DNA from 4 places in the Staphylococcus sp. CoH_129_LAB_1 genome. Region 1 is predicted to be linked to each of the others. Evidence: riboswitches for the same ligand, from Rfam matches in the RefSeq annotation. Region 1 holds a riboswitch; each other region holds the start of a gene.
The links. Region 1 has a riboswitch for thiamine pyrophosphate ahead of AC2FB1_RS01825 (thiamine phosphate synthase). Riboswitches for the same ligand answer to the same signal wherever they lie in the genome.
Positions count from the first base shown of each region.

Region 2: linked by a shared signal. The riboswitch ahead of AC2FB1_RS02695 (3-oxoacyl-ACP reductase) and the one ahead of AC2FB1_RS01825 (thiamine phosphate synthase) in region 1 are both predicted to bind thiamine pyrophosphate.
Region 3: linked by a shared signal. The riboswitch ahead of AC2FB1_RS09440 (ABC transporter substrate-binding protein) and the one ahead of AC2FB1_RS01825 (thiamine phosphate synthase) in region 1 are both predicted to bind thiamine pyrophosphate.
Region 4: linked by a shared signal. The riboswitch ahead of AC2FB1_RS03360 (ECF transporter S component) and the one ahead of AC2FB1_RS01825 (thiamine phosphate synthase) in region 1 are both predicted to bind thiamine pyrophosphate.

Region 1 is NZ_JBXWKZ010000003.1:41,560-49,205, reverse strand. Features, by position in the region: gene AC2FB1_RS01835 (putative quinol monooxygenase) at 1-79, opposite strand, end outside; gene AC2FB1_RS01830 (pyruvate MFS transporter) at 257-1,537, opposite strand; TPP riboswitch at 1,885-1,994, shown strand; gene AC2FB1_RS01825 (thiamine phosphate synthase) at 2,063-2,653, shown strand; gene thiO (glycine oxidase ThiO) at 2,646-3,761, shown strand; gene thiS (sulfur carrier protein ThiS) at 3,745-3,945, shown strand; gene AC2FB1_RS01810 (thiazole synthase) at 3,947-4,714, shown strand; gene AC2FB1_RS01805 (HesA/MoeB/ThiF family protein) at 4,714-5,712, shown strand; gene uptA (undecaprenyl phosphate transporter UptA) at 5,827-6,438, shown strand; gene AC2FB1_RS01795 (fructose-1,6-bisphosphatase) at 6,584-7,646, shown strand, end outside.
Region 2 is NZ_JBXWKZ010000005.1:12,284-19,929, forward strand. Features, by position in the region: gene AC2FB1_RS02690 (5,10-methylene-tetrahydrofolate dehydrogenase) at 1-1,186, opposite strand, end outside; TPP riboswitch at 1,615-1,715, shown strand; gene AC2FB1_RS02695 (3-oxoacyl-ACP reductase) at 1,840-2,589, shown strand; gene AC2FB1_RS02700 (LLM class flavin-dependent oxidoreductase) at 2,653-3,948, shown strand; gene AC2FB1_RS02705 (DUF4064 domain-containing protein) at 4,057-4,821, opposite strand; gene AC2FB1_RS02710 (FtsX-like permease family protein) at 4,914-6,869, opposite strand; gene AC2FB1_RS02715 (ABC transporter ATP-binding protein) at 6,871-7,620, opposite strand.
Region 3 is NZ_JBXWKZ010000033.1:11,842-19,487, reverse strand. Features, by position in the region: gene bioB (biotin synthase BioB) at 1-539, opposite strand, end outside; gene arcC (carbamate kinase) at 789-1,718, opposite strand; gene argF (ornithine carbamoyltransferase) at 1,739-2,737, opposite strand; gene AC2FB1_RS09450 (PTS sugar transporter subunit IIC) at 2,896-3,897, opposite strand; partial or broken gene AC2FB1_RS09445 (hypothetical protein) at 3,857-3,940, shown strand; TPP riboswitch at 4,264-4,365, shown strand; gene AC2FB1_RS09440 (ABC transporter substrate-binding protein) at 4,426-5,337, shown strand; gene AC2FB1_RS09435 (hypothetical protein) at 5,586-5,849, opposite strand; gene AC2FB1_RS09430 (DUF5079 family protein) at 6,216-6,845, shown strand; gene AC2FB1_RS09425 (hypothetical protein) at 7,277-7,549, opposite strand.
Region 4 is NZ_JBXWKZ010000006.1:50,141-57,786, reverse strand. Features, by position in the region: gene purD (phosphoribosylamine--glycine ligase) at 1-537, shown strand, start outside; gene AC2FB1_RS03380 (hypothetical protein) at 812-985, shown strand; gene AC2FB1_RS03375 (hypothetical protein) at 1,065-1,229, shown strand; gene AC2FB1_RS03370 (energy-coupling factor transporter transmembrane component T family protein) at 2,021-2,830, opposite strand; gene AC2FB1_RS03365 (ABC transporter ATP-binding protein) at 2,823-4,226, opposite strand; gene AC2FB1_RS03360 (ECF transporter S component) at 4,239-4,814, opposite strand; TPP riboswitch at 4,907-5,008, opposite strand; gene graF (glycopeptide resistance-associated protein GraF) at 5,214-5,333, opposite strand; gene auxA (lipoteichoic acid stability factor AuxA) at 5,484-6,779, shown strand; gene AC2FB1_RS03345 (class I SAM-dependent rRNA methyltransferase) at 6,933-7,646, shown strand, end outside.

The DNA of each region.
Region 1 (7,646 bases):
GAACTAATTTATTCATTAAATCTAAATAATCTTCACGAACGTCTTCTTTGATTTTAAGTTTTGCATTAATAATAATCATATAATCACCTTCCAAATATTATTATAACGTTTTACCCGGCTATGATAAAAAGAAAACGATAGTAAGAAGAGAGGCCGCATTTATTTTTAATTCAGTCATCGACAGTCAATATATTAAAAATGCCTGAGACAACTGATGATGTCCCAGGCTTTCACTTTTGTGGATAATGTGTAAATATTATTTAATATGTTTACTTTCGTCTTTAATTAATGGTTTGTCTGGTGTAACGAAGAACCATAATACGGCTGCAATCACCGCTGGAATAATTAATAATTGGAATGTCATTGTCCAGCCAAGTGATGATACTAATGCACCTGCTAAAAACGGACTGATTAACGCACCAATATTTCCCCATAAGTTCATCCAACCAGATACTGTACCAGCAAAGTTACGTCCAATATCATTTGCTGCTGCCCAACTCATTCCCATTGAAATACCCATACCACCTAAGCCAAGTGATAACCAGAAAATGGTTACATATAAGCTTTCTGTATGAACTGCAAAGAAAATTGAGATAGCAAATACGATAAAGCCAACAATTGCAATTAATCCTCTCGCTACAAAACGACTTTGGCCACTACGTAAAATTTTATCTGAAATCGCACCCGCAGATAAAATTAAAATAAACATAATAAACCATGGTAAAGCGCTAATTGTCATATCTTTAAATTGTACATGATATTGTTCAGTTAAATAAGTAGGTAACCAAATTAAGAATAAAGCGATAACGAACTGAACAACGAAATATTGTCCTGCAATTGCGTAGAAACTCACGCGTTTGAAAAATTGATTCCAAGGTGCTACGGATTTAGTTGTTTCTACTAAATCACGATGTTGCATGATATACTGTTTTTCTGCATCATTGACCATGCGATGTTGCTCAGGTAAATCTTTTGCAATAATTGCCCAAAGTGCTGCAATCACAATACCAACTGCACCGAAAATATAGAATACTGCTTGCCAGTTAAATGCATTAACAATTGCGATGGTAATTACTGGTGCTAATACTGGACCGAAATATGATCCTGCTAACAACGCACTCGATGCTCTCCCTTTTTCGTCCTTAGCAAACCAAGTTGAATTGAATACTGCATTAGATGGATACATTGGCGCTTCTCCGACACCAAATAAGAAACGTACTAAATATAATAGACCATGATGTTTAATCATTCCCGTTAAAATTGTAAATGCACTCCACCATAATAATGCAATTGAAATCATCTTACGTGGACCAAATTTCTCTGCTAACATACCTGAAGGTACTTGCATCAATGCATAACCTAGTGAGAAGAATGAAGCTAATAAACCAAATTGTTGCTTTGTCATGTGAAGATCTTCCATCATTTGAGGTGCGATAAATGAGATATTAGATCTATCCATATATGCAATTACCCCAATAATAAAAAATGCGAGAGCGAAATACCAACGAACATTACTTTTCTTTTGTCTTTGTACCATAATTATTTTTCCTGCTTCCCTTTAAAGTTGTGTTGATTCTACTTACAAGTTGAAAATGAAAACTCCCAATCATGTCGTTCCCTTTTATTTTTAACCGCCTTTCGAGCCCCTTCTCATAGGCTTTCTGATATATTTTTTATAATATTAACAGTTTTTGTAAACGTTTACAATTACTTTTTTTAATATTTTTCATTTAATTTATAAATAGCTATATAAAAAGCGGTATGTGTTATGAAAAGTATATTGCTATAAATCTAATCTTTTTTGTAATTGAACTCTATTAGAAAAGGTTGTAGAATAAAAATGAAGCAAAAATGCTAATGTTTATTTTAAAAACAACCGAATAAACAATCCACTGGAAGTGCCTTTGTTTAAGGCTGAGAGTAAAGAACGAACTTTATAATTCCTGGAACCTGATCCAGTTTGTACTGGCGTAGGAAAGTGGCGACTAGGATATCGTAAAGTTAAGCAAAACGCTATTTCCCTACGACAGGGACATAGCGTTTTTTTGTTTAATAAGGAGTGATGTTCATTTTTATAGCGATTACGAAATATAAAGAGTTAACCAATGATGATTTACAACATTTTCTTGATATCTCAGATGGAATAGATGGGTTATTGTTTCGCACTCCCATGACACCAAGTGACTTATCTTCATTTTTAAAATCACTTATAGAACAAGGATTTCCTAAATCAAAAATCATTATTCATAGTGATATTCACTTGTTAGAACAACTTCACCTCTCTAGAATTCATTTTCGAGAAATGGATGACGATGCATTTAACTATAAATCTATTCATCCAAATATTGAGGTCAGTATGTCTACACATTCATTTGACTCTGTTAAAGCAGCTTATGAACACGATCTTGATTATGTCTTTTTCGGACACATTTTTAAGACGTCTTCAAAACCTAATCAATTGCCTCGATCAAAAGCAGAGATTCAACGTGTGTTAGAGATTCCTATTCCAATTTATGCCATTGGAGGTATCACTGAAAAAACGATTCCTCAATTACCTCAAGGGTTTAAAGGAATTTGTGCAATTTCTTTCTTTATGAACGCATCTTTACAACAAATTGAACTGTTGAGAAAGGAGTGGTTGAAAGATGCATGATGTTTTAATCATAGGTTCTGGTGTCATTGGCATGTCTATTGCACGCCAATTAAGTCAATCTCACCTTGACATTGCACTTATCGATCGTGACGTACCAGGTAAACACGCGTCATATAAAGCAGGTGGTATGTTAGGTGCTCAAAATGAATTTACTGAAGATACTGATTTATTTAGATTAGCGCTTGAATCAAGAAGTCTCTTTCCTCAATTATGCCAAGATTTAGAAGACGAAACCGGCATCGATATTCAGTTTCAAAATTCTGGCTTAATTAAAGTGGCTAATCGTCCTGAAGATGTTGAAAGTTTAGAGAAGCAATATCAATTTTTAAGTTCACTAGATTCTAGCGTAATTATCCTTTCTGATAATGAGCTTGCCCGTTTAACGCATGGTACAGTGATATCAAGCGAAATGGCTATTTACATTCCAAATGATGGTCAAATTAATGCAAATCACTATACTAAAGCTTTATTTACATCTTTAAAGCAACGTCAAATTAAGCGATATGTCAATACAGAGGTACAATCTGTTCAGCGCCAAAATGGGTACTACGATGTTGAAACGTCACAAGGCACATTACAAGCTAAGAAAGTCATTGTGGCAGCAGGCGCATGGACATCTAAATTATTAACTCAATACTCACTACCTAGAGATGTCGTCGGTGTAAAAGGTGAAGTCTTACTTATTGAAAATGACCATTTGGATTTAAAAGAAACCGTATTTATGACCAATGGCTGTTACATCGTACCAAAGTATCCAAATCGTTTCTTAATTGGTGCCACAAGTGAATTTGATAACTATTCAGTTGGTAATACAGACGATGGTATCTCTTGGTTACACCACTGTGCAAATGAACGTATACCAGAACTTGCACACGGCAAAGTCATTAAACAGTGGTCTGGCGTACGTCCATATACTGAAGGAGAAATACCGATAATGGACCGTATTGATGAAGATTTATATGTGATTTCTGGTCATTATCGTAACGGTATTTTACTTTCACCTATTATTGGTCGTGATATCGCCAATTGGATACTCACCGGTGTTAAGCCACGTCGGTATGACTCATTCAGTGTTTCAAGGAGGTTAGATCATGAAGTGTATCATTAACGGTGACACGTTTAACTTTGATTCAGAACAATCTATTACATCTGTACTTGAATCTCTTGAATTAGATCCTAAACGTGTCATTGTCGAACATAATAAAACTTTAATTAAACAAGAAGACTACGATCAACATACAGTACGTGAAGATGATCGATTAGAATTATTAGAATTTGTTGGAGGCGGATAAAATGTTTAAAATTGGACCATTAGAAATTAAATCTCGTTTATTATTAGGTACAGGTAAATTTGAAGATGAAGCTACACAAACAAAGGCGATTGAAGCAGCAGAGGCCAATGTGCTGACTTTTGCCGTAAGACGTATGAATTTATATGATAAAAACTTGCCTAATCCATTAGCAAATATTAATCTTAAAGACTTTATTACTTTTCCAAATACAGCTGGCGCCAAAACTGCTGAAGAAGCGATTCGCATCGCTGAAATTGCAAAACATGCTGGAGTATGTGACATGATTAAAGTCGAAGTGATTGGCGACGATGAAACATTGCTACCTGATCCATTTGAAACATATGAAGCATGTAAAGTGTTATTAGACAAAGGCTACATTGTATGTCCTTATGTTTCTAACGATGTAGTTTTAGCGAAACGTTTAGAAGAATTAGGCGTACACGCTGTCATGCCACTCGCATCTCCAATTGGAACTGGACGTGGCATTAACAATCCACTTAATTTAAGTTATATTATTAAAAATTCAAACGTTCCAGTTATTGTTGATGCAGGTATTGGTTCTCCAAAAGATGCATGTCATGCGATGGAATTAGGTGCAGATGCTATTCTGTTAAATACTGCTGTGTCAGGTGCCAAAGATCCAGTCAAAATGGCTGAAGCAATGAAACTCGGTATTAATGCCGGTCGTTTATCTTATGAAGCAGGACGTATTCCAGTAAAATATACTGCACAGGCTTCAAGTCCTACTGAAGGCTTAGGATTTTTATAATGCAACGTTATCATCGTCAATTGCGTTATCATGCTTTTGGAGAAGATGGCCAAACTGCCCTATCCAACGCAAAGATTTTAATACTTGGTGCAGGAGCATTAGGAAGTCATGTGGCGGAAATTTTAGCCCGTATGGGCGCGCATCATTTGGCAATTGTTGATATGGATATCGTTGATTTATCCAACTTACATCGTCAAGCTCTTTATACCGAAGAAGATGCGAACCATATGAGTCCTAAAGTTCATGCCATTAAACAACAGATTGCACACATTAATTCAAATGTAGACGTGAGAACGTATTATCAAGAAATTGATTCTACAAATATTGAGGACATTTTAAAAGAGGCCAATCCCGATATCGTCATTGATGGAATGGATCATTTCAAGATTCGTTACCTTATTAATGAAGCTTGTCATAAACATCATATTCCATGGGTATATGGCGCTGCAGTAGGCAGTAAAGGTACCGTTTATGGCATCGATTTTAAAGGACCTTGTTTGAAATGTTTATTAAAACAAATTCCAACCAGTGCAGAGAGTTGTGCTATTAATGGCGTATTACCGCCTGTGATTACACAGGTAGCAAGCTATGAGGTCACAGAAGCGATTCGTTATTTATCTGGTCATGGATTTTCTCATAAGTTAATTACTCTTGATACATTTAATATCGATTATAAAGCGATGAACGTCGATATCTTGAAAGATAATGGCTGTGAGGTATGTGGAAAAGGTCATTATGAATTATTAGAAACGAAACAACAACAGAATATTGAAAGTTTATGTGGAAAGACCTACCTATTCAGATATCAACCTACTGCGTTCGACTACGCTGAACATTTCCCGGGCGATATCGTAAAGTCAACTACATTTGCAAAGTTGATTAAAGACGGTAATTACGAGATTACCTTATTTAAAGATGGTAGAATGAATGTCTATGGCATTGAAGATGATGATGAAGCAGAACATTTGTATCATCAATATTTAAAATCCTTAAAATAGGTTGCATAATTCATATACTGTTATAACAAGCAATTCATAGTAAATTCTTATATAATGAACTTACTATGAATTTTTTATTCGAGTAAATTTTTTCGAAGGATGTTTAACTTTATAATGGAACAAATAATTACCAACTTTATAGGACAATGGGGTTACGCAGCCATTTTTATTCTTATTTTATTAGAAAATGTCTTACCTGTTGTTCCTTCTGAAATTATATTAACATTTGCAGGTTTAATGTCAGTGAAATCAGGCCTTTCAATTTTAGTCTTATTTATTATTTCAACAATTGCTTCATTTATCGGTTTACTTATTTTGTATTATTTATGTCGTTTAATTAAAGAGGAAAGTATTTATCGATTTGTTGATAAGTATGGTAAATGGTTCAAACTTAAAGGGAATGATGTTAAACGTGCAAACGACTGGTTTAAACGTTATGGCGCATGGGCAGTTCTATTATGTCGTTTCATTCCTGTTTTACGTGTATTAATCACTATTCCAGCAGGTATTAATAAGATGAACGTTGCAACATTTACGACTTTATCTTTATTAGGCACAACGATTTGGAACTTTGCCTTAATTTTACTTGGTCGTCTTCTTAGCGATAGTTTCGATGTATTAATGTCTGGTATCCATACATATTCTTATTTTATGTATGTGATTCTTATCATTATTATTCTTTATGTACTCTATCGTCTATTCTTCAAAAAAAGTAACGCTAAATAAGTACATTAATTTTACTTTCAAATTAAATTTACAACAATTTAAGCATCACTGTTGAAAAAGTGATGCTTTTTAACGATAATTTATGTAAGCGGTTTTATTACTCTGCTTACTATCTAATAAATTTCCCATACAGGAGTGAAATCAAATGTCTCAATCTACGGAAAGTGAATTAAAGAAAAAGTATTTAGATTTACTATCTCAGCAATTTGATAGTCCTGAAAAACTTGCAACAGAAATTATTAATCTAGAATCCGTTTTAGAATTACCAAAAGGTACTGAACACTTCGTCAGCGATCTTCACGGTGAATATAAATCGTTCCAACACGTATTAAGAAATGGCTCTGGTAATGTCCGTGCTAAAATTAACGATATCTTTGCAGGTAACATATCTCAAAAAGAAATAGATGATTTAGCTGCGCTAGTGTATTATCCAGAAGAAAAGTTAAAGCTCATTAAGAATGACTTTAATTCAAAACAGGAGTTAAATGAATGGTATATCCTGACAATCGAACGTTTGATTGATTTAATCACATATTGTTCTTCAAAATATACACGTTCAAAACTACGTAAAGCCCTACCTTCAGAGTATACATATATCATTGAAGAGTTGCTTTATAAAAATAACGAATTTAATAATAAAAAATCGTATTATGAAACACTTTTAGACCAAGTTATCAAGCTTGAACAATCAGATGATTTAATCATTGGATTATCTTATACTATCCAACGTCTTGTCGTCGATCATCTTCATGTTGTGGGTGATATCTATGATCGTGGTCCAGAACCTGACAAAATTATGGATACATTAATTGACTATCATTCTGTTGATATTCAATGGGGTAATCATGATGTACTTTGGATTGGCGCTTATGCAGGGTCTAAAGTATGTTTAGCCAATTTACTACGTATATGTGCACGCTACGATAACTTAGATATTATTGAAGATGCATATGGTATTAATTTAAGACCACTCCTCACTTTAGCTGAAAAACATTATGATGGCGATAACCCAGCGTTCAAACCGAAAAAACGTCCGGATAAAAAAGTGGGCTTATCTAAACACGAAGAAGCACAAATCACTAAGATTCACCAAGCCATTGCAATGATTCAATTTAAACTTGAAATGCCAATTATTAAACGTCGCCCAAGCTTTGAAATGGAAGACCGTTTAGTTTTAGAAAAAATAAATTATGATACAAACGAAATTA
Region 2 (7,646 bases), on a different contig from region 1:
CTCTATGATCTTGTTTTTTATGTTCATCTTGTTGATTATCATTATTTTGTTTATTGGATGCACTTTCTTTAACTTGTTGATTTGATGCATCATGAGAAGATGATTGAGCTTGTTCTTTTTCTTTCTTCTCTTGTTCTGCTTCTTTATAACGATGATATTGTCGATACGAATAAGTAATCTGACGGATTTTCTCTTCATTCTCTACAGTAGATCCCATTGCCCCAGCAAGTAAACCTAGTGAAGATACAAACCATACTAATTTTACATAATTTATAAATGTAAAATGAGGATGTGCGCTGGTCCATTGATTAAATAAACTTGGTGGAACAAACAATGATACACTTATCGCTAATAAAAGATATAAAATAATATAATTTAAAAGTGTAATAATAAATAATGTGAATATGGTAGTGAAATTATAAATATAGCGATACACACGTTGCGATTTAGCTGTTTTACGTTCGATCAATTGATGTGCATAGAGTAACCAGCCTGTCATACCTAGGATAGCAATAAGCATAAGTATAATAAATCTTACTATGGAGTACTGGATACTCAGTTCCCAAGGCATAGAAAAAATCGATACATAAGTTCCAGTTGCAAAAGCAACTGAAATAATCTTTTTAAAATTAAAAATATTTTTCCATGGTTCATTTGCACGTGTGAGTCCTAAAATTAGTTGAATCCAACTGAGAATAAACCATCGATGAATATAACGTTGCTTTGGCGTTTCATCTTCATTTGGCTTTACTGCTTTAGGATGTATAAGAGGATGAATCTTTGGAGCAACTCTTGATGTTGAGTAATACAATTGTTCAATAATAGATGTTAAACTATTTCTTACTTTTCGTCGTAGGTCTATCCAACCTAATGAAGGTAAAGATAGCATCGCTACTTGTTTTTCATTATTGAAATCACTAATGACCACTTTATTTCCAGAAATACTTGGTAAATCTGTGATACATACAACAAAATCCCAATCATGCTTATCTTTCATTTCTGCTGCTTTATCAATACTTTCATGTACATCTTCAGCTGAACCTATCATTAAATCAATATGAATGTCGAAGTTCCAATCTTGTTGGTCATTAATACGTCGATTCAGATGTGCTTTTATATCTGGAATAACAGCTTCTACATGTTTATGAGCGACACCTGGTGAAGGTATCAATCCAATATTATGCATGGTGTTATCCTCCTTTCTGTGAAAAATAAAAAGAAAGGCGTACGTTAAGAGCATGATTCTCCTATAAAAACGTACACCTATATCTTCATTATTATTTTGCGAGTACTAGTGGTAAAAAGATAATGTATGCAATTACAACTAAACCTAAAACCACACCGCCTACAACATAACGATATTTCCATGGTGTAAGATCCACTTTAACTTTATTCGTATTTAAATCAAAATGATCTGATGGGCTTACCTTTTAGTGTAACGTCTATTTTAAGCACGGTATATCTGATTTTCAATCATATAATTGAAAATTATTATAAAAATAAATTATATAAATTTTTATTTTTATATTCAAATAAAAAAGTAATCAATATAATCTTTAATGGGAGCGCTTGACTTCTGATAATAGAAGTCATAAAGTGAAACTATAGTTTAATTATATGCACTAGGGGTGTTTAAAACTGAGATGAGGTATAACCTCAAACCCTTTGAACCTGAACTAGCTTATACTAGCGTAGGAAAGTGTCGTGTAAAATAGGTAATCTGTTGAGATATTTCAAACTATTCTCAATTATGATATATATCTTTTTTAATGCAACTTTCCTAATGTGAAGGTTGCATATTTTTTTGCTGTAAATGAAGTAAATGGAGGCACAATATTTATGACGAGAACAGTATTAGTAACTGGAAGTAGCCGTGGTTTAGGTGCAGTAATTGCAAGAACATTAGCTACACAAGGATTTGAAGTCATCATTAATTATAATCAAAGTCGTGAAACAGCTGAAGCACTTGCAGAGGAGCTTGGTGACAAAGCTATCGCAATTCAAGCAGATGTGACGCAACGTGAAGCGGTTGAGCGCTTAGTGAAAGAAGCAACATCTCATTTCGGTAAAATTGACGTTGTTGTCAATAATGCATTAGTTAATTTCAAATTTGATCCTACTGTCCAAAAAGCATTTAAAGACTTGTCATGGGATGACTACCAACAACAAATTGATGGTACACTGAAAGGCGCTTTTAATGTTACTCAAAGTGTCATTCCTCAATTTATAGAACGTGGCTCAGGTACAATTGTAAGTATTGGTACAAATTTATATCAAAATCCTGTTGTACCATATCATGAATATACCACAGCTAAAGCTGGGTTGATTGGATTCACACGCAATATTGCTGCTGAATTAGGTCAATATGGTATTACAGCTAATGTGGTATCAGGAGGATTACTTAAAACAACTGATGCTAGTGCTGTCACTACGCCGGAAGTCTTTGATTTAATTGCGCAAACGACTCCAATACGTAAAGTCACTACCCCACAAGATGTTGCAAATATGGTTACTTATTTAAGTAGCGAAGCAGCAAATGGTATAACCGGTCAAAATATTACTGTAGATGGTGGTTTAACCATGAATTAATATAGGACTGGTCTTGCTTATCTTAGAATAGAAATAACAAGAACATTGGAGTGAAAAATTAAATTGACTCATCAACATCAACTTCATCTCGGTGTATTAATCTATGGATGTGGTCATCACCAAGCTGCTTGGCAACTTCCCAATTCAAGTATTGAACGTATCGGTGATATTCAATACTATCAAGAATTAGCTCAGTTATCTGAAAAAGGGTTGTTAGACGTAGTTTTTTTTGCAGATAATCAGTCATTTATTCCAAGCTATACTTCGATGCCAAGTTTTTGGTTCGATCCATTGATTAACTTAACTGCTATATCTCAAGTCACACAACATGTTGGATTAGTTCCTACGATTTCAAGTACATTTTCTAATCCATTCACCGCAGCACGTCAGTTACTTAGTTTAGATCATATTAGTGGTGGTCGAGTAGGATGGAATTTAGTCACTTCCATGACAGACATGGAAGCTCAAAATCATAGCATGGAGCATCTGCCTAACCATGATGAACGCTATAAGAAAGCTGAAGAGTTTGCTCAAGTCATGAATGGATTATTTGATTCTTGGCATACGAATGATTTTAAACCTAATAGACATAAAGGTACATTAATTGATGATACACATATTAACGCACTTCAGCACAAAGGAAACTATTTCCAAATTAATGGGCCACTCACAACACCAGGTAGTCCTCAAGGTAGACCAGTGTCTATGCAAGCAGGCGCTTCAGCTCAAGGTATCACTTTAGCAACTAAATATGCAGATGCAGTATATTCTGTTTCTTGGAATATGAAGCAAGCAAAACGTTATCGGGAGCGCTTAGATAATGAAATGGCACAACGTGACCACCAGCGTTATATTAAAGTCTTTCCTGGCTTAGTCACTTATGTAGGTCATACACATGAAGAAGCATTGAAAAAGAAAGCAGAACTTGATCAACGACTTCCTATCAAAGCTGCTTTAAAGCAACTCAGTTTTTTCATTCAACAAGACTGTAGTCAGTGGGAGTTAGATGCTCCTGTGCCTAAACTACCTTCTTTAGAAGAGTTTAACGGTCCCGTTGGTCGATATGAAACCATCTTAGAAATTATTCAAGATAAGCAACCTACTGTAAGAGAACTGCTAAGTTACCTTAATGCAGGCGGTGGACATCTGACATTAATAGGTACGCCAAAAGAAATTGTAGATGAAATGGAACGCTGGTTTAATGCAGGTGTTGCAGATGGATTTAACTTAATGCCACCTTCTTTACCAGATAGTTTAAATGACGTAGTTGCACTCATTGTACCTGAATTACAACGTCGTGGCTTATATCGACATCAGTATAAAGGTTCTACACTAAGAGAACACTTAGATTTAATTTAATATTAAAATCATTTATCTAATATATTTTATCCAAACCATATAGTAGAAATTAACGTAAAAAGCGATGGTATTAACTTAGGAATACCATCGCTTTTATATATCATATTATTAATATTTGTATGGATCGTTATCTTTTTCATCTTGATGCTTTCTTGCTTCATCTTGAATAAAATCATTACTTTGTTTATTCGTTTTATGATTTGAATAACGTTGATCACGATAGTCGTCATCGTTCGAATCATTTATGTGTGTATCGTGATCTCTTTCATTATTATTGTCCGCTTCTTGATCTTTATTTGAATAATGATCTTTAATATAACGTTGTTGTTGTCTTTCTTCTTCTTCATCCAAAATGAATGCATTATTATTTGCATTTACATCATGATGGTCTCTTTTGTGATGATCATTATAACCAGCATTGTCATACATGTCATGCTTAGGTTTACGAACAAGCAACATAATACCTGCAATTAACCATAAAATTAAACTAATCCAGTTTGTAGCAATCGCTAAAATACCTGCAATAATTAATAAGATACCTGCAAGTTTAGGTTTTTTATTAATTAAAATACCACCAATAATTGCAAGAATTAATGGAATGAACGCGCCCCATGTAAAGAAATTAAATAAACCACCTAATGCATCCATACCATTATTTATTTCTGTTATGGAAACTTGATTGTCTTGTTTTTGAGCTTCATTAATAATTTGTTCTTTAAAATCAGCATTACCGATAAAGGGTTTAACCATTAAAAACATAATTGCAACTAATGCTTGAATTGCAACACCTATCCAAGTAAGGACGTGTTCCCCAGTACGTTTAATTTTATTGTTACTATTTCTAATTGTTGCATCATCATATTGTTTCGCCATTATTCCGCCTCCTTTTTTTATCCTTATACCCTACTACCTAGAGTCTTACACTCATTTATATATAAGAATAAGATTTTCTTTTTACTAATATATCAACGATGAATGAGACGATAATATACACGAGACGTAATCACATACATCAAAGCATAGATTATCATTACGAACACTAAGACACCGATATAAGTTGTTAAAAATAATTTTATATCATTAACATCTAAAATACCAAGCAAAGTATAAATCATTTTAGAAGCACATAGTACATGTATCATAGATACTATAATAGGTAAGGTAAAAATAATAACTACTTGGTCATTAATAACAGATCTAATCCGTTCTTCTTCTAAACCTACTTGACGCATAATTCGATAGTTTTTCCGATCTTCATATCCCTCAGCAATATTTTTGTAATACATCATCGTAAATGTACCAATCATTAAGACTAAAGAAACAATAGTTCCAACAAAAATGAGACCACCATAAATATCAAACATATCCTTATTTAATTCATCTTTATTATCAATTTGAATATCATATTGTTTCATCAATTTAGACTTAATATGATCTATGGACTGTGTATCTTTTGTTTTAAGATTAAAAGCAATGTATGAGTTAATATTTGCTGTTGTTTGATAATAATGAATCAATTGACGTTGTTGATTTACATTATGAGTAACAAGTGTGACTCCACCTGGAACTGGAAATGAAAAATGATCTCCTTTTAACTGATTTGTTTTAAATGTTTGATTCATTAATTTGATATGGTCTAATTTTTGAAACATAAAATTTTTCGCTAATATTCCCATTTCATTATGTTTAAGTCGCAGGTGCGTATGATTGATTGTATTGTAATCTTTCTGATTCATTACAATTAAATATACACTATGTAAATCTAATGGACTGTTCTCATTATCTCGCTTTACAAATGCACCCTTCTTATAAGTGACTGCAACACTTCCACTTGTATATTCTCTGAAAGCATCAACATCAGCATGTCTCTTAATCTCATTTTCTAGCTGACGTACTTTGTGTTTGCTCGTAGTACTATGATGCACATCTCCACTCAATTCAATACGATATTGTGTTGGCATTAAATGATTCGCACGTTGGTCTACACTACGATATGTAGCGACGCTCATTCCTAGAGTCACAATAAGAAAAGTACATAGCATGGTTAAACTAGCCAAACCAATAGAATTAGAATTCATTCTTGAACGTAATCCAGAAATAGTAAAAAAATATTGAGATCGATAATAAATACTTGGAATCTTTTGAAGCCAATCTATCACTAAGACACTCAATGATATAAATAAGCAATACGTTCCTATTGTCACTAAAATAAGAGCAATAAAAATATTACGTAGTGAAACCAAAATGAGTGTATCTTTTAAGGCAATCATATAACTGTCAACAACAGTTATGATCCCAACAATCAATAAGATATAGAGTAAAGGTTTGGACCATTGTTTTTCCGTTGGATGTTGTTGTTGTATTAACTTAATAGGACTTTGAAATGTGATTTTTATATTGTTGACAATAAATAAAAATAGCATCATTATTGCTAACATCAACAAGGTGTATCTCATTGCACTTATATCAAATGGATATTTTTTTAAAGATACATGCGTATAACCTAATATTCTATTTAACGACATATAAGTTAATGCACCAAATAAATAACCACCTATAATACTTAGACACCCAATGATAATATATTGATATATTCCTTCTATAAACAGCATTAACCTAAAATGCTTTTTTTCCATACCCAAAATCATATTCATGGCCAGCTCTTTTTGACGATGTCGCATAATAAAACGATTAGCATAAAGAATAAAAAGGAGTCCAAATAGACACATAAAAAAATTTCCTATACTAATAAAAACTGGAATAACATCACTATGTTTATGAAGCGAAGTATTCATGTTTAAGGATAATAAAATAAATTCAATACCAAATAATATACTGATTACTAGAATAAATGGAATTATAATATGACGCTGTGTCTTAAAATTCTGAATGACTAACGTCCAAACCAAGCGAAAAATCATTTTAATCACCACTTTCGTGAAGCATTGCTAAACTATCAGCAATACGTTTTTGAAACTCTGATTGTAGTTCCTCCCCACGATAGATTTCATGATATAAACGGCCGTCTTTAATAAATAAAACCCGTTTTGCATACGATGCATCAACAGCAGAATGTGTCACCATTAAGATGGTTTGTTCATTCTCATTGATTTCTTTAAATAATTTCATAATAGTTTTAGACGTTTTAGAATCAAGTGCACCTGTGGGTTCATCAGCAAGTAATAAATCTGGGTGATTAATCAATGCACGACAAATTGCTACACGTTGCTGTTCCCCCCCTGATACTTCGAATGGATATTTATTAAGTAATGACTCTATGTGTAATTGATAACTTAAACGATAAAGACGATGACGCATCGTTTGATGTGAACGATTGGCAAGTACTAACGGCATTAAAATATTATCTTTATTCGTCATTGTAGGTAACACGTTAAAATCTTGGAAGACAAAGCCAAGATGATCCCGACGAAAATAGGCAATTTCTTTATTTCTTAATCTATGAATATCTTGTTCATTAATGGCTATCGTACCTTCTGTCGCTTTATCATAAGTAGCAATAAGGTTAAGTAACGTAGATTTACCAGATCCAGATTCACCCATAATCGCTACAAATTCTCCTTTATTTACTTTAAATGAAATACCATTAAGTGCTGTTGTAGCATTTACTCCTCTCCCAAATCGTTTTTTTACATTATTCACGTCTAATAACATGAGTCTTATGCTTCCTTTCTATTTAA
Region 3 (7,646 bases), on a different contig from region 1:
GTATGCGTTGACACGACTTCTTCATGGTAACGTTCACTTGTATTTAAGTTATGATTGTAACGATCAACACCTGCTTCTTTTAACTGTGTTGCTTGTTCATCATCAACTAAACCTAAACACGCACAGATTTTAAGTTGGGGATGAATAGCTTTAATATCTTCTACCGTATCACAAATATGATTTACTTCTTTATTCGAAGGACCACGTCCACTCATTACAATACAATACGTCCCAATTTTATGGTCTGTCGCGACTTGTGCCCCTGCTTTAATTTGTTCTTGATCTACTAAAGCATAACGCTGTTTTTCTTTCATTTTGACAGATTGACCACAGTAACCACAATCTTCCGGACAAATGCCACTTTTCGCGTTGAGAATCATATTAAGTTTTACTTTTTTACCATAATAATGCTTTCTTACTATATAAGCTTCATTTAATAATTCAAACGTATCAATCGTATCGTCTTGAAATAGACTTAGACACTCTTCTTTAGTTAACGCTTCTCCATTCAATACACGTTCTGCTAGATTTAATGTCATGATGTTTGTCACTCCTATCTTTTAAAATACACTAATAAAACTCATAATTGTAAACTTTATATGTTTATAAGTTTACATTATTCTTTGATTAAATCAAAGGATGTTTTAAAATGAAATGGTCTGTGAGTCTAACCTCAGACAACCCGAAGTATAACTTGTGACTATTAAATATTTGAATACCTTATAAAAAAACTTGAGCCTACATATGTAAAATACATATAGTAGGCTCAAGCGATTTAATATAGCTATTTATTTTGTAATACGTGTACCAATCTTACCTTTTAACGCATCATTTAAACCTGATAAAGAGGTAATTAATACACTACCTTTTGGATTCTTTTCAATAAATTGAAGAGCTGCTTCTACTTTTGGCAACATACTGCCTTTTGCAAATTGATTATCCGCAATATAGCCTTTCATCTCATCGACTGTGACGTCACCTAGTCCTTCTTGATTATCTTTTTCGTAATTAATATAAACATAATCAACAGCCGTTAAAATAATCAATTGATCCGATTGTAAGTGTGCAGCTAGTAATGCACTTGTCTTATCTTTATCAATGACTGCATCGACACCTTGATAACGACCTTGTTCCTTAACAACTGGGATACCGCCGCCACCCGCTGCAATCACAAGCGTGCCATGTTTAATAAGTGTTTCAATACTATTAAGTTCAACAATGTTAATAGGTTGAGGAGAAGGCACAACGCGACGATACCCACGTCCTGCATCTTCCATAAAAGTATATCCTTTTTCTTCTTTTGTTTTTTCAGCTTGTTCTTTAGTATAGAATAGTCCAATAGGTTTCGTTGGATGTTGAAACGCTGGATCATCGTTTGCTACTTCGACTTGTGTCACAAGTGTCACGACTTCTTTATTAATCCCTAGTGCATGTAATTCATTAAGTAAGCTTTCTTGCATCTGATAACCGATATACGCCTGACTCATTGCGCCACATTCAGGGAATGGGAAAGGCGGGCCTTGTTCATGTTCCGCTGCATAATTTAACCCTAAATTAATACTTCCCACTTGTGGTCCATTCCCATGACTAATGACCACTTCATATCCTTTGTTGATTAAACCGACTAATGATTGAGCTGTACCTTTTACAAGCTCTAATTGTTCTTTCGGTGATTCTCCTAAAGCATTACCACCCAATGCTACTACGATTTTAGACATCCATAGGTCCCCCTTTTTCTCTATTCGCCTAAAGTTGCCACCATTACTGCTTTAATCGTATGTGCTCTGTTTTCGGCTTCTTGAAAGACAACAGAACGATCACTTTCAAAGACCTCATCTGTGACTTCCATTTCATTCAAACCATATTTTTCTTTAATTTGTTTACCAATTTCTGTTTCTGCATTATGGAAAGCAGGTAAACAGTGTTCAAAAATGGTATGTGGATTCCCTGTTTTTTCAATCATTTCTTTGGTTACACGATAAGGTTCTAATAACTTAATACGTTCTTCCCAAATGTCGTCAGGTTCTCCCATTGACACCCATACATCCGTAGCAATTACATCTGACCCTTTTATACCTTCATCAATATCATCTGTCACTAAGATTTTGCCACCATTTTTATCTGCCAGTGACTGACATGTTTTTAGTAAGTCATCTTTAGGTCTTAACTCTTTCGGACAGATAAGGTGAAACGTCATCCCCATAATTGCTGCCCCTTTCATTAACGCATTGGCCATATTATTTCGTCCGTCTCCCACATATGTGAAATGAATATCTTCATACGGCTTACCTAACGCCTCTTTTGCAGTTAAGAAATCAGCAAGGACTTGTGTTGGATGATCTTCATCTGTTAAACCATTCCAAACAGGAACACCTGCATAGTCGGCAAATTCCTCGATGGTACGTTGAGAGAAGCCACGATATTCGATACCGTCATACATACCGCCTAAAACACGTGCCGTATCTTTAGGTGTTTCTTTCACACCCATTTGCGTTCCCGTAGGTCCAAGATAAGTGACATGTGCGCCTTGATCATATGCAGCTGTTTCAAAAGCACAACGTGTACGAGTAGAATTTTTTTCAAAAATTAAAGCAATATTTTTTCCTTTTAATCTTTGTTGTTCAATTCCAGCATATTTTGCACGTTTTAAATCTTCAGAGAGATTAAGTAAGAATTCCATTTCTTTTTTTGAAAAATCAAGTAATGTTAAAAAATTTCTATTTCTTAAATTTTGCATCTTGATCCACTCCTTTGTCAGAAATTTAACATTTAAAACCCAATACACATAATGTGTAACTTTTTATTATATTATTACACAAAAAGAAGAACATATAAATTTAAAATGGATAATAAAAAAACTTCTTTGCCATATTTTGACAAAGAAGTAACTCATGTTTATGCTGTTTTAACTTTTCTTTTTTCTTCACGATCTATCATATCTTGTTTTGTAACAATTGGATATTTTTTAAATGCAAGAGAACCAAGGAAGCCTGCTAAACCACCTACAATGGCCATTACAACACCATAGATAATCACTTTCATTGGACTATTAAAACCAAACATCACTAAGAATCCTGCAATTGGTGTCGCTGTACCTGTTGCATCATTGATCATACCAGATAAAGCGATAATTAAACCTGCAGCAGCTCCTCCAAAAAAGTTTGTCACATACACTGGTATCGGATTAGCAGAGACAATATCAGCTTGAGATAACGGTTCAATACTTACTGAAATTGTTGATTTACGATCGCCTAATTTTAAACGATGGAAAAGCGTACCATTCAAAAATGCCGAACTAAATGCAGCCATAGCACCAATTGCCATTGGTACGCCAGTTAAACCAAGTAATGCGGTTAAAGCCATTGAACTTAACGGTGCTGTACCTACAACGGTAATAATGCCTCCAAGAATAATCCCCATTATAATTGGATTTGTGTCCGTACTACTTTTAATAATGTCACCAATTTTTAGTAATGTATTATTCACTACTGGCGTTAAACCCGTCGCAATTAAACGTGCCAGTGGTGCAAGAAGAACGATTGAACCAATAAGATCTACACCATCTGGAACATATTTTTCTGTATATTTCATAAGATAACCTACAATATACCCAGCAAAGAAGCCTGGAAGTAAGTCTAAACCACCACAAGCAGCTCCAATAACTAATGCATACACAGGTGAAACACCAATAGCCAAGGCAGTTAACCCAGCAGCAGCGACACCACCTAGACCTCCCGCAGCGTCACCTAGTTGTTCTAAAAATTTAATACCAAATACTTCTCCACCTACATATTTGTTAAAAGCTTCTACTAAAAATGTCGCAATAGCTGCGTTGGCTAAAGCTCCCATCGCACGCATACCACTAGGTGCTTTATATGTAAATAACGTAAAAATCACTAAGACTAAAACTAAAAACAACGTGCCAATTAGTAAATCCATAATCTACTGTCATCCCCTTATTTTTAATTTAGACGTGAGGTATGGCTTCAAATCAGACAATATCTCACTACTTACTTTCTTCCTTAGTAGACAGTTTACTAAAAAACGAAATATATTTCACGGAATTTTTTAAATTTTTAAATTAAATTGAAAAATTTGTTTATTTTTTACTTAATTACTTCAAAATATATCTATCTTACACATTATGAAATGATTGATAAAATGATATAAATATACAAATGAAATAACCTGATAAAGTAAATGTAAACAAAATATCAGATTTAATTAACCTAGAATATATGTTATGTTAAATGTATATAACAACATATTCACTAGGGGTGCGATTGATTGCTGAGAGAAAGTACTTACTTTCAACCCTTAAACCTGTTGGTTAGTACCATCGTAGGAAAGTGACTTACATATTACTTGACGTCTTTCAGTATTCACTTTTTTGCGTAGAAAATTGAGTTATTGGAGGATTTTTTTATGGAGAAATTAAGAGTTGGTTTAGAATGGTTTTTAAATCCTGATCACATGCCATTAATTTTAGGTATAGAAAAAGGATGGTTTAAGGAACAAAATTTAGAGATTGAGATGATTGAACCTGAAGAACATTTTGATGCTTTAGATGAAATCGAAAAAGGTACAATGGATATCGCAATTACAGAACCTATCCATTTAGTAGAAGATAAAGCATCTAACCAAAATGTTGTAGGCTTTGCAAGATTCTTACATACCAATGGCGGTATAATGTATAAAAAAGATAAAGGTATTAAAACACCAAAAGATTTAATTGGCAAACGTCTCCAGTACCCAGGAGCTCCAGGTCTTGGTGGTATTGCTATTGCAAAAACCATGATTGAAACTGATGGTGCTCAATATACAGATGGTGATATTATACCAGTAAATAATAGTTTTTATCATACTGATGCATTATTAAATGATAAAGCAGATGCCGCAACACTTATCTTTGAAAATTTTGAAATTTTAGAAGCCAAAAGTAAAGGATTAAATGTCGATTATTTCGCATTAAAAGATTACAATGTTCCTGACTTTTGCCAATTAATTTTTATCACTACCCCTGATAAGTTACACTCTGAAGAAGAAAAAATCAAAACATTTATTAAAGTTATACAAAAAGCAATTCAATACATTAAAACTAATCTTGAAGAGGCAATTCATATCTACTCTTCATATACAAATACAGATGTAAGCGATGATTTAAATAAATCTACAATACAAGCAACCGCTAAATGTTTCACTAACGATTTATCAATGAGTTCTGACTTTTACAATGATTTACAATTATGGTTAAAAGAAACAGGTAAAATTAAACAAACAATTGAACCTAAAGAATATTTTACAAATCAATTACTATTTAGTAGATATGCTAACTAATCTCAAGTTTACATTCAGAGTCTCTACAATTTTTAAATTGTAAGAGACTCTTTTACTTCTAAAATATTGCCATACTCTTCAATATCTAAATATATTTCTTCATTTTTAGCATTGCCGCCACCCAATCTTTGCATTGACTGAACTCCTTCATTTTTCCTTAATTGAGAAAGAACATGTTTAGAAACATGAAGCTATAGCACCAGTAGCGCCACCAGATATGCCGTCAATAACAGCATCAGCAGCTGTACCTAAAGCACATTTATCCCAATTTGTTTTGTCGTCTTACCATCTGATAATGTTAAAATTTCATTATCATCTATTTTACAAGTAATATTACTATCGGTAATAGATAAATGTAGAACACTTTTATTTTTTGGATTTAAGTTACTAATACCATCTTGTTTGTCAGCTGCATGAATTTGATTAGCATTAGATACTACTATTGGAGCTACAACAGACTCTGTTACAATAGATACACTTAACAATACTTTTGATAACATATATTGCTTCATATCTAAAACTCTCCTTTTTTATTATTCATAAATTCATATTATCAAAAGGTTACATATATTAATTAAAAGGTTCTCAAATGTATCAACATAGTTCTCAACTTCTATAGGAGCAAGTATTGGTAGACCAATAGGAGCGGGATTAGATTTAGTAGTCGTACAGGTATATTACTCTTATCTGAATAGAAATTTTTCAGAGGTAAATCTGCTAGTGATATTGTTAAGGATAAAGCTAATGAAAAAAATGAGTGTTATAAGAAATTTTGATATATAGAAGAGTTTCAAAAATTTAGTGTCTGATAGCATAATAATGTAAAACATTTTGGGACATCAATCAGTTCAATATTTTCATAAAGGTGGCTGAATAAATTGGAAGAATCATTAAATCGTTTAAGAAAACCAGCAATACAAGTAATAAATATATTCTCATTATTGTTTATATTTTTCTCATATATACAATATCAATTTGATCTTACACTTGAAAGAACACCTAATTATCTAATCATTACTACAGGTCTTGCATTTGTTGTTAATTTGCTTGGACTATTCCAATTTTTTGAAAAGAAAATTGATAATCCCATAAATAAAGCGAAGCGATATTTAATAGTAAATATATTAAGTCTCTATGTCTCATATCTAACTTTTTATAATTTATATTTTTTTGTAGCCGCTGAACATCAATATTATTTAGATAAATATTGGTATATCGGTTTTATAACATTACTTGTTTGTTCAACTATGCATATATTAAGTGTATTACTAATGAGATTCTCTCCCAAGTGGTTAAAATATGATAAAAGAATAGTCATTATTATTTTGAAGGCTATTGCTTCGTTGATATATATACAAAAAATTATAGAATATATAATAATTCCAAACATAGCCGATTCCCATTTTGTATTTTTAATGTCAATATTGTATATTTTTGCCTGCAATTTTTTAGTAACTAGTTATTATTTACTGTATGGTCGCGTGTACACAGAGACAAAAACCAAATAAAAACAATAACAAGAAAGTAATAATGAAAATAGACGTATTGATAAGGTCTCGTATAGCAAAATGGAATTTTCTATTCATCCATATTATTGGAAAGAGACGATGATAAGAATTCAAGCATTTTTTATTTCAAATGATATTTATACAATGGTATAAATTTAACAAAAAAGAACATTCTCCATGAATTATTTTTTTAATTTTTTTTAAAAGTATAAATGAACATTGTATATCACTACTGCGCTTATTAGCATAATTATTATATAAAGTATAGTACCTAAAATATCATGCTGTTTTATAAAACTTAATTTTCTTCATTAAAAAAACACCCAGTTCTCAAATAAGTGATCAGAATAATAAAGTAAAATTGTTAGTTGTTATTTGATTAATCTTATCTGTATTAGCTATATTAAGAAGAATATTCTCGCTTTGTATATTTATTCTGTTAGTAAAATAAACAGCAAATGTCCTAAAATAACTAAGATGATAGTCATTAAAATAATACTAATTGTTGCTATTATTTTTATTGTTCTTCTACTAAAGTCAGTATTAGTATAAACCGAAAAATAGAACATTACCAAGTATCCAACGAACATGCCATACATAGATAATAAAAAATTCCATTCAATACCCATATATTCTCCACGCATTAAAGCATACGTTCCTATAATTATAAAAAATAAAATAAGTTGGTATATAAAAGTTATCATTTATCTATTAGCCCCCTACATTTATGTTAACTATAAACAGAGGATTAAACGTTGATTTGACACGTTTTCATTTGTTTTCATTCTTTAGTATATTGTA
Region 4 (7,646 bases), on a different contig from region 1:
TCAAATGACGTTTTAGAACGTACAAACAAAGATATTGCTCAACCGATTGCTAAAGCACTCAAAGAAGAGGGTTATGATTATTTTGGACTGTTATATATAGGAGCAATTTTAACTAGTGAAGGTCCTAAGGTTATTGAATTTAATGCACGATTTGGTGATCCAGAAGCGCAAGTATTGTTAAGTCGTCTAGAAAGTGACTTGATGGCACAAATCGTTGCTCTAGACCGTAAAGAACCTATTCGTTTTCAATGGATTAACGATTATGTGGTAGGAGTAATGCTTGCTTCGAAAGGCTATCCTGGGTCATATGATAAAGGTGCAGAGGTTTCAGGCTTTGAATTAAATAACCATTATTTCGTTAGTGGTTTGAAAAAAGAAAATGATACATTTCTTACATCTGGCGGACGAGTTGTATTAGCCATTGGAAAAGGAAAAACTATTCAACAAGCACAAAAAGATGCTTATGGAAATGTAGAAAAAATTAAGAGTGATCAACTATTTTATCGTAAAGATATTGGAAATAAAGCATTGAAATAAATTAAAAGAGGAGGCTAGGATATAATTCCTAGCAAAATAGCCAGTAAATGAGTGTATTATAAATTCATTTACTGGCTTCTTTATTTACAATACTACGTATTGTTGGCTCGCTTTCTTAGGGGACAGATTCTGCCTATAGTCTTCAGCTTGTCTTGTTCCCTCAAGAGTCTCGCCAAAACACTTTGTATTTATATATAATTTTACATTGAAATACTAAAAAAGTAAGGCACTTTCGTATAATTTAATAAATATCACTAAATTAACGAGGTATCTTATGTATAAAGAATATAACATGACTCTACTAATGGAAACGTCAATTCTTATTCCCACAAATGATATTGTAGAAATCATTCCTAAGACTGAATTCGATGAATTCAGACATCATCGTGGGGCAACATTATACCATCCGAATGATGTGGCTATCACAAAATCAAAAACCTTCTTATAAAACGATGAATTGATTTAGAGTCAATCCAAACGTAGAGGCTTTATTAACATCATTATTCATTCAATTTCATAGTCATTGTTTGAAACAACATCTTATAGATGATTTGGCCATTTTTATTGATGGTACGAAAGTTGAGACGAATGACAATCGATATACATGTGTATGGAAAAAGAGTATTCAAAACCATGAGTCAAAAATGAATGCAGATTTTAAAGCACTCTATCTTGAATTGGTGACAAAATAAAATCATATCTGAGATTAAAAAAGGTCACGGTAATGACTTAACAAAAGAAAAAATAGATTTGATTGATAGTCATTTAGATAAAGACATCGAAGATTTAAACCAATATATCGATAATAAAAAATGTACTAAAATAAGAAAATAAATACGGCTTAAAAGAACTAAAATTAAACAATACAAAAAGAAAATTAATGAGCGCTCTGAGCGAGAGCATAGATATGAAGTCCAAAAATCTATTTTAAATGATAGAAATAGTTATTCTAAAACAGACCATGATGCCACATTTATGAGAATGAAAGAAGATTATATGAAAAATGGACAACTCAAGCCAGGGTATTATTTACAAATAGCGACAAATTCCCAATTTATTTTGTCTTATTGTATCAAAATCCGATTAATACAAGAACGATGATACCATTTTTAAATTCAATTCAAAAACGAATAAAAAAAATAATGAAAAATTATAATTAGGAATATTTTAAAGCCCAAATTAATAAAAAGCTTTCAGAACCAAAAACAAAAGCCATATACAGTCAAAGAAAAATTGATGTGGAGCCTGTTTTTAGATTTATGAAGCTATTTTAAGGTTCACTCGAATGTCCGTTCAAGGGATAAATAAAGCCAAAAGAGAACTAGGATTTGTGCTAATGGCACTTAATTATGAGAAAAGTAACAGCTCAACAAGTTGAAAATAATCAAAAAATTATAAAAAAGACAATTTCTATATTATTTCAATAGAAATTGTCTTTTTTCACTTATCCGGAAACTTTATGTCCTGGACAACTCTTTATCAATTATCCTAACATTTCTGAAACACGAGCATCTTTGATACCAGTGATAGGAAAATATTGAGATAAATAAAAAGCACAAATTAATAAAGCAATTGTCATAATAACGAAAATAATATCTTTATATGAAAAAGGTGCTTTATAATAGTAAGTACGCGGCCCATCTTTAAATCCTTTTGATTCCATAGCAACTGATAATTGATGTGCTCGACGTATATTTTGACTTAGTATTGGAATTAATAAATGTTTTAGTCGTTTCAAACCTCGATAGTTGGAAGCATCAATCATTTGATAACGCATTTTTAAAGAACGTCGTAATTGAATAAATGATGTAAAAATAAGTGGCACCATACGAATAGCAGCCATAAATGCGTAAGCAATTTTAGGTTTTACTTTTAGATGTTGCATCAAACTATAAAAAATCATAACAATTTGTGATGTTAATGCAATTAATACACCAAACATTGAAACTGTAATTGTTCTTAGGGATAAATGAAGACCTCTTACTACACTTTCGGTACTAACATGAATAATTCCCCACTCAAACAACATGTGTGTACCATCACCATATAGAATCATAAATAACGATGATAGCAAAGCAAAGAAAATTGTTGCTGATAAAAATGCACCAATAACTTTAAAAGCTGTACCATTGAAAGCTAATAAAAATATAAACATTAATAAAGAGATATAAATCATATAGTCAAAGTTGTGAACAAAGATGATAAATATAAATAATAAAACTCCAAGAATTAACTTTGTAATAATATTTACATCATCAACAAGTGTATGACGCTTTTTCCAACGTTCAAACATGTGGTTCACCTTCCCAATCTGAAACTTTTCCATTTTCTACTTCTAGTCGACGTGTTGGATAACGATTAATAATTTCAGGGTCATGCGTCACCATTACGATTGTTTGACCTCGTTCAACACGTTGTTCAAATAGTTTAATAAGTTGAAATGTATTATGACTATCAAGTCCAAATGTGGGTTCATCTAACAATATAATGTCGGCTTTTGAACTTAGGGCAGTTGCTACACTTAATCGACGTTTTTGGCCTGTAGAAATTTCAAAGGGGTGTTGATGTTTAACTTTTTCTAAATGTAAAAGTTTTAAAAGATGTTCAGTTTCTTCTTTCGACTTTGTTTTATCAAGATGATTATAATGGATATTTATCTCTTCATAAACTGAATTTGTAATAAATTGAAGTTCAGGGTTTTGGTATACAAGATACATATGTCGTGCAGCATCTTTGATTTTTTTTAATAATTTCCCATTATAAAACATTTCACCTTTATATTTCACTAATTGCATCATTGATTCGAGTAAGGTAGTTTTACCAGCTCCATTTTTTCCAGTAATTGTAATCCATTCTCCAGGATGGATATTTAGTTCAGGAATCTTAAATAACAAATTCTTACCGCGAACAATTTGACCTTTTTGAAATTTAAAAAGTGTTTTAGATAATTGCGGAGTTAAGTCTTTTCGGATAGGAGCGTAATCCCATGCATGTGGATGCCATACACCGAATTCGGTTAGTAAAGATTCACAATGATTGAGTATGTAATCAGGTGTATTATCAGCTATAATTTCCCCATCATAGTTCATTAATATGACTCGATCTACATGGTGCCAAATATGTTCTACTTTATGTTCAACAATTAGTACTGTTTGATCAGTCCATAATTGAATTAATCGTTGCCATAAGTCAGCAGTTGCTTGGACATCTAACATAGCTGTAGGCTCATCTAAAAAGAGTGTATCAGCTTTTTGTAAAATAGTTTCGACGATAGCAAGTTTTTGTTTCATACCGCCACTTAAATTATTTACGAAGGTTGAATCATCCACATCTAAGTCTACTGACGCAAGTGCTTTTTTAATTTGTTCATTCATGTCTGCTCTTGGTACTTGTCGATTTTCTAAGACAAAAGCTAATTCTTCATAAACTTTTGGCATACAAAATTGTGTATCTGGATCTTGAAAAATGACCCCAGAATGAGGGTCAATATCTAGTTCATCATATTTCATAGGTAATTCTATGAGGTTAGGAACAATACCACTAAGGACATTAAGCAATGTGCTTTTACCAGATCCAGAAGGACCTAGTAAAAGCACTTTTTCTTTATCTTTAATTTCTATATTTAAATTATCGAAAATTTTTCGATCGCCATTAGGATATTTAAGGCGTAAATTTTTGACTTTTAACACAATCATTTCCCCTTATAGGTTGTCATAGTCTTTTTGAGAGGCAGGACGGAATAATTTAGTAACGCCAGTTTTATCTAATGCTCTTACAATTAGATAAGAGAGTATACCTGAAAGTACAATACCACTAATAGCGCGAAAAACAATAAATAGAAGTAAGTTCCATCCTGCAACTTCATTTAAATAACCGTAAAAATAGTCTACAGGGAAAGATACTAATGCTGTTACTAAGCCTGCTAACATTGCTACCATCATTGAGCGTGATTTATATTTAAAAATAGCAAATACAACTTCACATGCAAGACCTTGTAAAATTGCATATACTATAGTTGGAATATCAAATTTACCCATAACAATTGTTTCTCCGGCGCCAGCGGCAAATTCAGCGATTAAGGCAATACCTGGTTTAGGAATGATTAAGTAAGCGACAATAGCTGCCATAAACCAAATACCGTACGTAAGTTGTTCTAAATGAATACCTGCCACCTGTGCTAAATTATACGGTAACCACCATAGGTTATAGATAATTGCAAAAATGACAGCAATCAGTACAGTTACTAAAATTTCTGAAAGCTTTAAACCTTTAGACATAAAACAGTTCCTCCTAAAAAAACGCACAACCTTCCGTAGAAAAGTTGTGCGTAAATTTAAATAAAAATGCTATTGATTATTAAGAACATAATTTATTTAAGTTAACACTTTCCTACGCTAGTATTTAACTAGATCAGGTTCAAAGGGTTTGAGGATAAGCCTCATCTCAGTACTGTACACCCCTAGTGCGTTTATATTTTCTTTAATTTAAATGTATGACTTTTAAAAGTGAATGTCAAGGTACTTTTAAGTAATAGTAATTTAAAAAAATAATTATTAATTAATGGCTCTATACATTGAATGACTCGTATAAAATTGACATAAAAATAAAGAATAGCGTATAAAATAATTTTTTATACGCTATTCTTAAAAAAGTATAAGTATTTGAAAATTATTAAATTAGTCTAATGTATTTTGAACGTCTTGTTTAGTTTGTTCAATATCGTCAGTTTTTTCTTCTTTTTGTTCTTTTAATTTTTCTTCATATTCTTTTGCTTTTTTTGCATCTTCATGTGTCATAGGACAACACTCCTTTTCAAAAATTACTTTACAATAGTAATATACCCAATCAATAAATAGATAAACTTATCTCAGTCTAGAGAAGTATTTTATTTTTTATTAAAGACAAGAATAGAAAGTTCATATATAATTAATTTTGAGGTGAACTGTATGTCTTTTCTTAAGAAACACGCCGAGATTATCTATAGTTACTTAATCGGTATCGTTTCACTCTTCACAGGTCTCATTATCTTAATCAATTTGTCTTTAATTCATAAATTAAAGGATAAAGGAAAAGTTGATTTAAAAATACATAATATATGGGACTTTCTTAATGCATTTTTTAGTGAAATAATTAGAGTGATGAGTAGATTCATAGGCAACTTTCCAGTTGTAAGCGCAGTCATAATTATTCTGTTTGGTATTCTAGTTATATGGATTGGATTTACATTATTTAGAACAACCAAATATGATTACGACATCTCAATTTTCTTTTTAGTCATTGGCATTTTATACTTCCTTATTACAATTACATTGATGACTCAAGTATATGGCTTTTGGGCAATTATATTTGTTATTCCATTTGTGATTCATACAGGATATATCGTTTATAAAGATGAATTATATCAAGAAAATAGAAAAGTCCATTACTTATGGATTATTATTTCATATGGAATAAGTTACTTGATTACTCAAATATCATTATATGGTAAAATCGACGCAAATGAGATTGAGCCTATTGATATTTTAAGTGTAAATACATTCTTCATTATTATGTGGTTACTAGCTCAAGCGGCAATTTGGAACTTCTTATTCTTACGTCGTGCATTACCTTTAACAAAAGAAGAATTAGGGGAAGAAGAGCCTACATTATCAAGAACTCAAAAAGGAAACGTTTCGACTCAATCAAAAGTTCATTTTAAACAACTTCAAGATAAAACATCAGAATATGCACATAAGACAAGAAGAAGTGTGGATTTAGATAAAATTAGATCTAAACGCGATAAATTTAAAAGTAAATTTAAAAATATTGTAGATATAGAAGAAGATGATATTCCTAAGTGGATGAGACGTCCTAAATGGATTAAACCAGCATATGTAGAGATTTTCTGTGGTTTTATCTTGTTCTTATTCACATTTATAGAATTTAATAACAGAAATGCTCTATTTGTATATGGAGAATGGGAATTATCACAAACTCAATACGTGATTGAATGGATTACATTGTTAATATTACTCTTTATTATTATTATTTACATTGCTACGACATTCACTCATTTTTTAAGAGGCAAATTTTACTATTTACAGTTGTTCATGATTAGTATTCTATTTTTCAAATTGCTTACTGAATTTATTAATATAATGCTTCATGGTCTATTACTTTCAATATTTATTACACCTACACTAATTATTATGTTAATACCTGTAATTATAGCATTTTCATTACAATTAAAAGAAAAACCATAATCTGTGAAAGGGAGTGGGACACAATTCATTTTTTGAATTCTTGTTCCACTTCCTTTTTTGACTTAATGTTTAGGTGAGGGATTTTAAGTTTGTTAAAATAGTAGAGTAAATCATAACAGATTCATAAAAACAATTAAAATAGGAGAAATTAAAATGAAAATAGCAATTTTAAATAAAGGTAAAGAAACTAAGTATTTAAATCAATATCCTTTGGTTGAAGAAGAAGATATTTTTCAACATGATCATTTAAAAGAAGGCGATTTATTTAATATAGTTACTGAAAATAACCAATATATTGCAACAGCCTATGTAGGACGTCAACATAAAGGCTTAGGATGGGTAATCACATATAGCCAAAATGAAGATATCAATATTACTTTCTTTGAAGATTTATTTGAAAAAGCGCTAGAAGAAAGGGAGTATTACTATAATATAGAGGGAACCAACGCATTTAGATTATTTAATGCTGAGGGAGATGGCGTTGGAGGCTTAACTATTGATAATTATAATGGACATCTACTTATTCAATGGTATTCAAAAGGAATTTATAAGTTTCGTTATATAATTATTGAAGCAATAAAAAAAGTATTTAAATTTGAATCTGTTTTTGAAAAAATGCGTTTTAAAGATACGGAATACACAGGAGGACATGTACTTGGAGAAACTCCAGAATTTCCTATAGTCATTGAAGAAAACTTTACATTTTATAATGTTGATTTAAATGATGGATTGATGACAGGAATATTTTTAGATCAAAAAGAAGTTCGTAAAAAGTTACGTGATTACTTTTCTAATGATAGAAGTATTTTAAATCTATTTAGTTATACGGGTGCGTTCTCAGTGATAGCATCTAAAAATGCTAAAGTA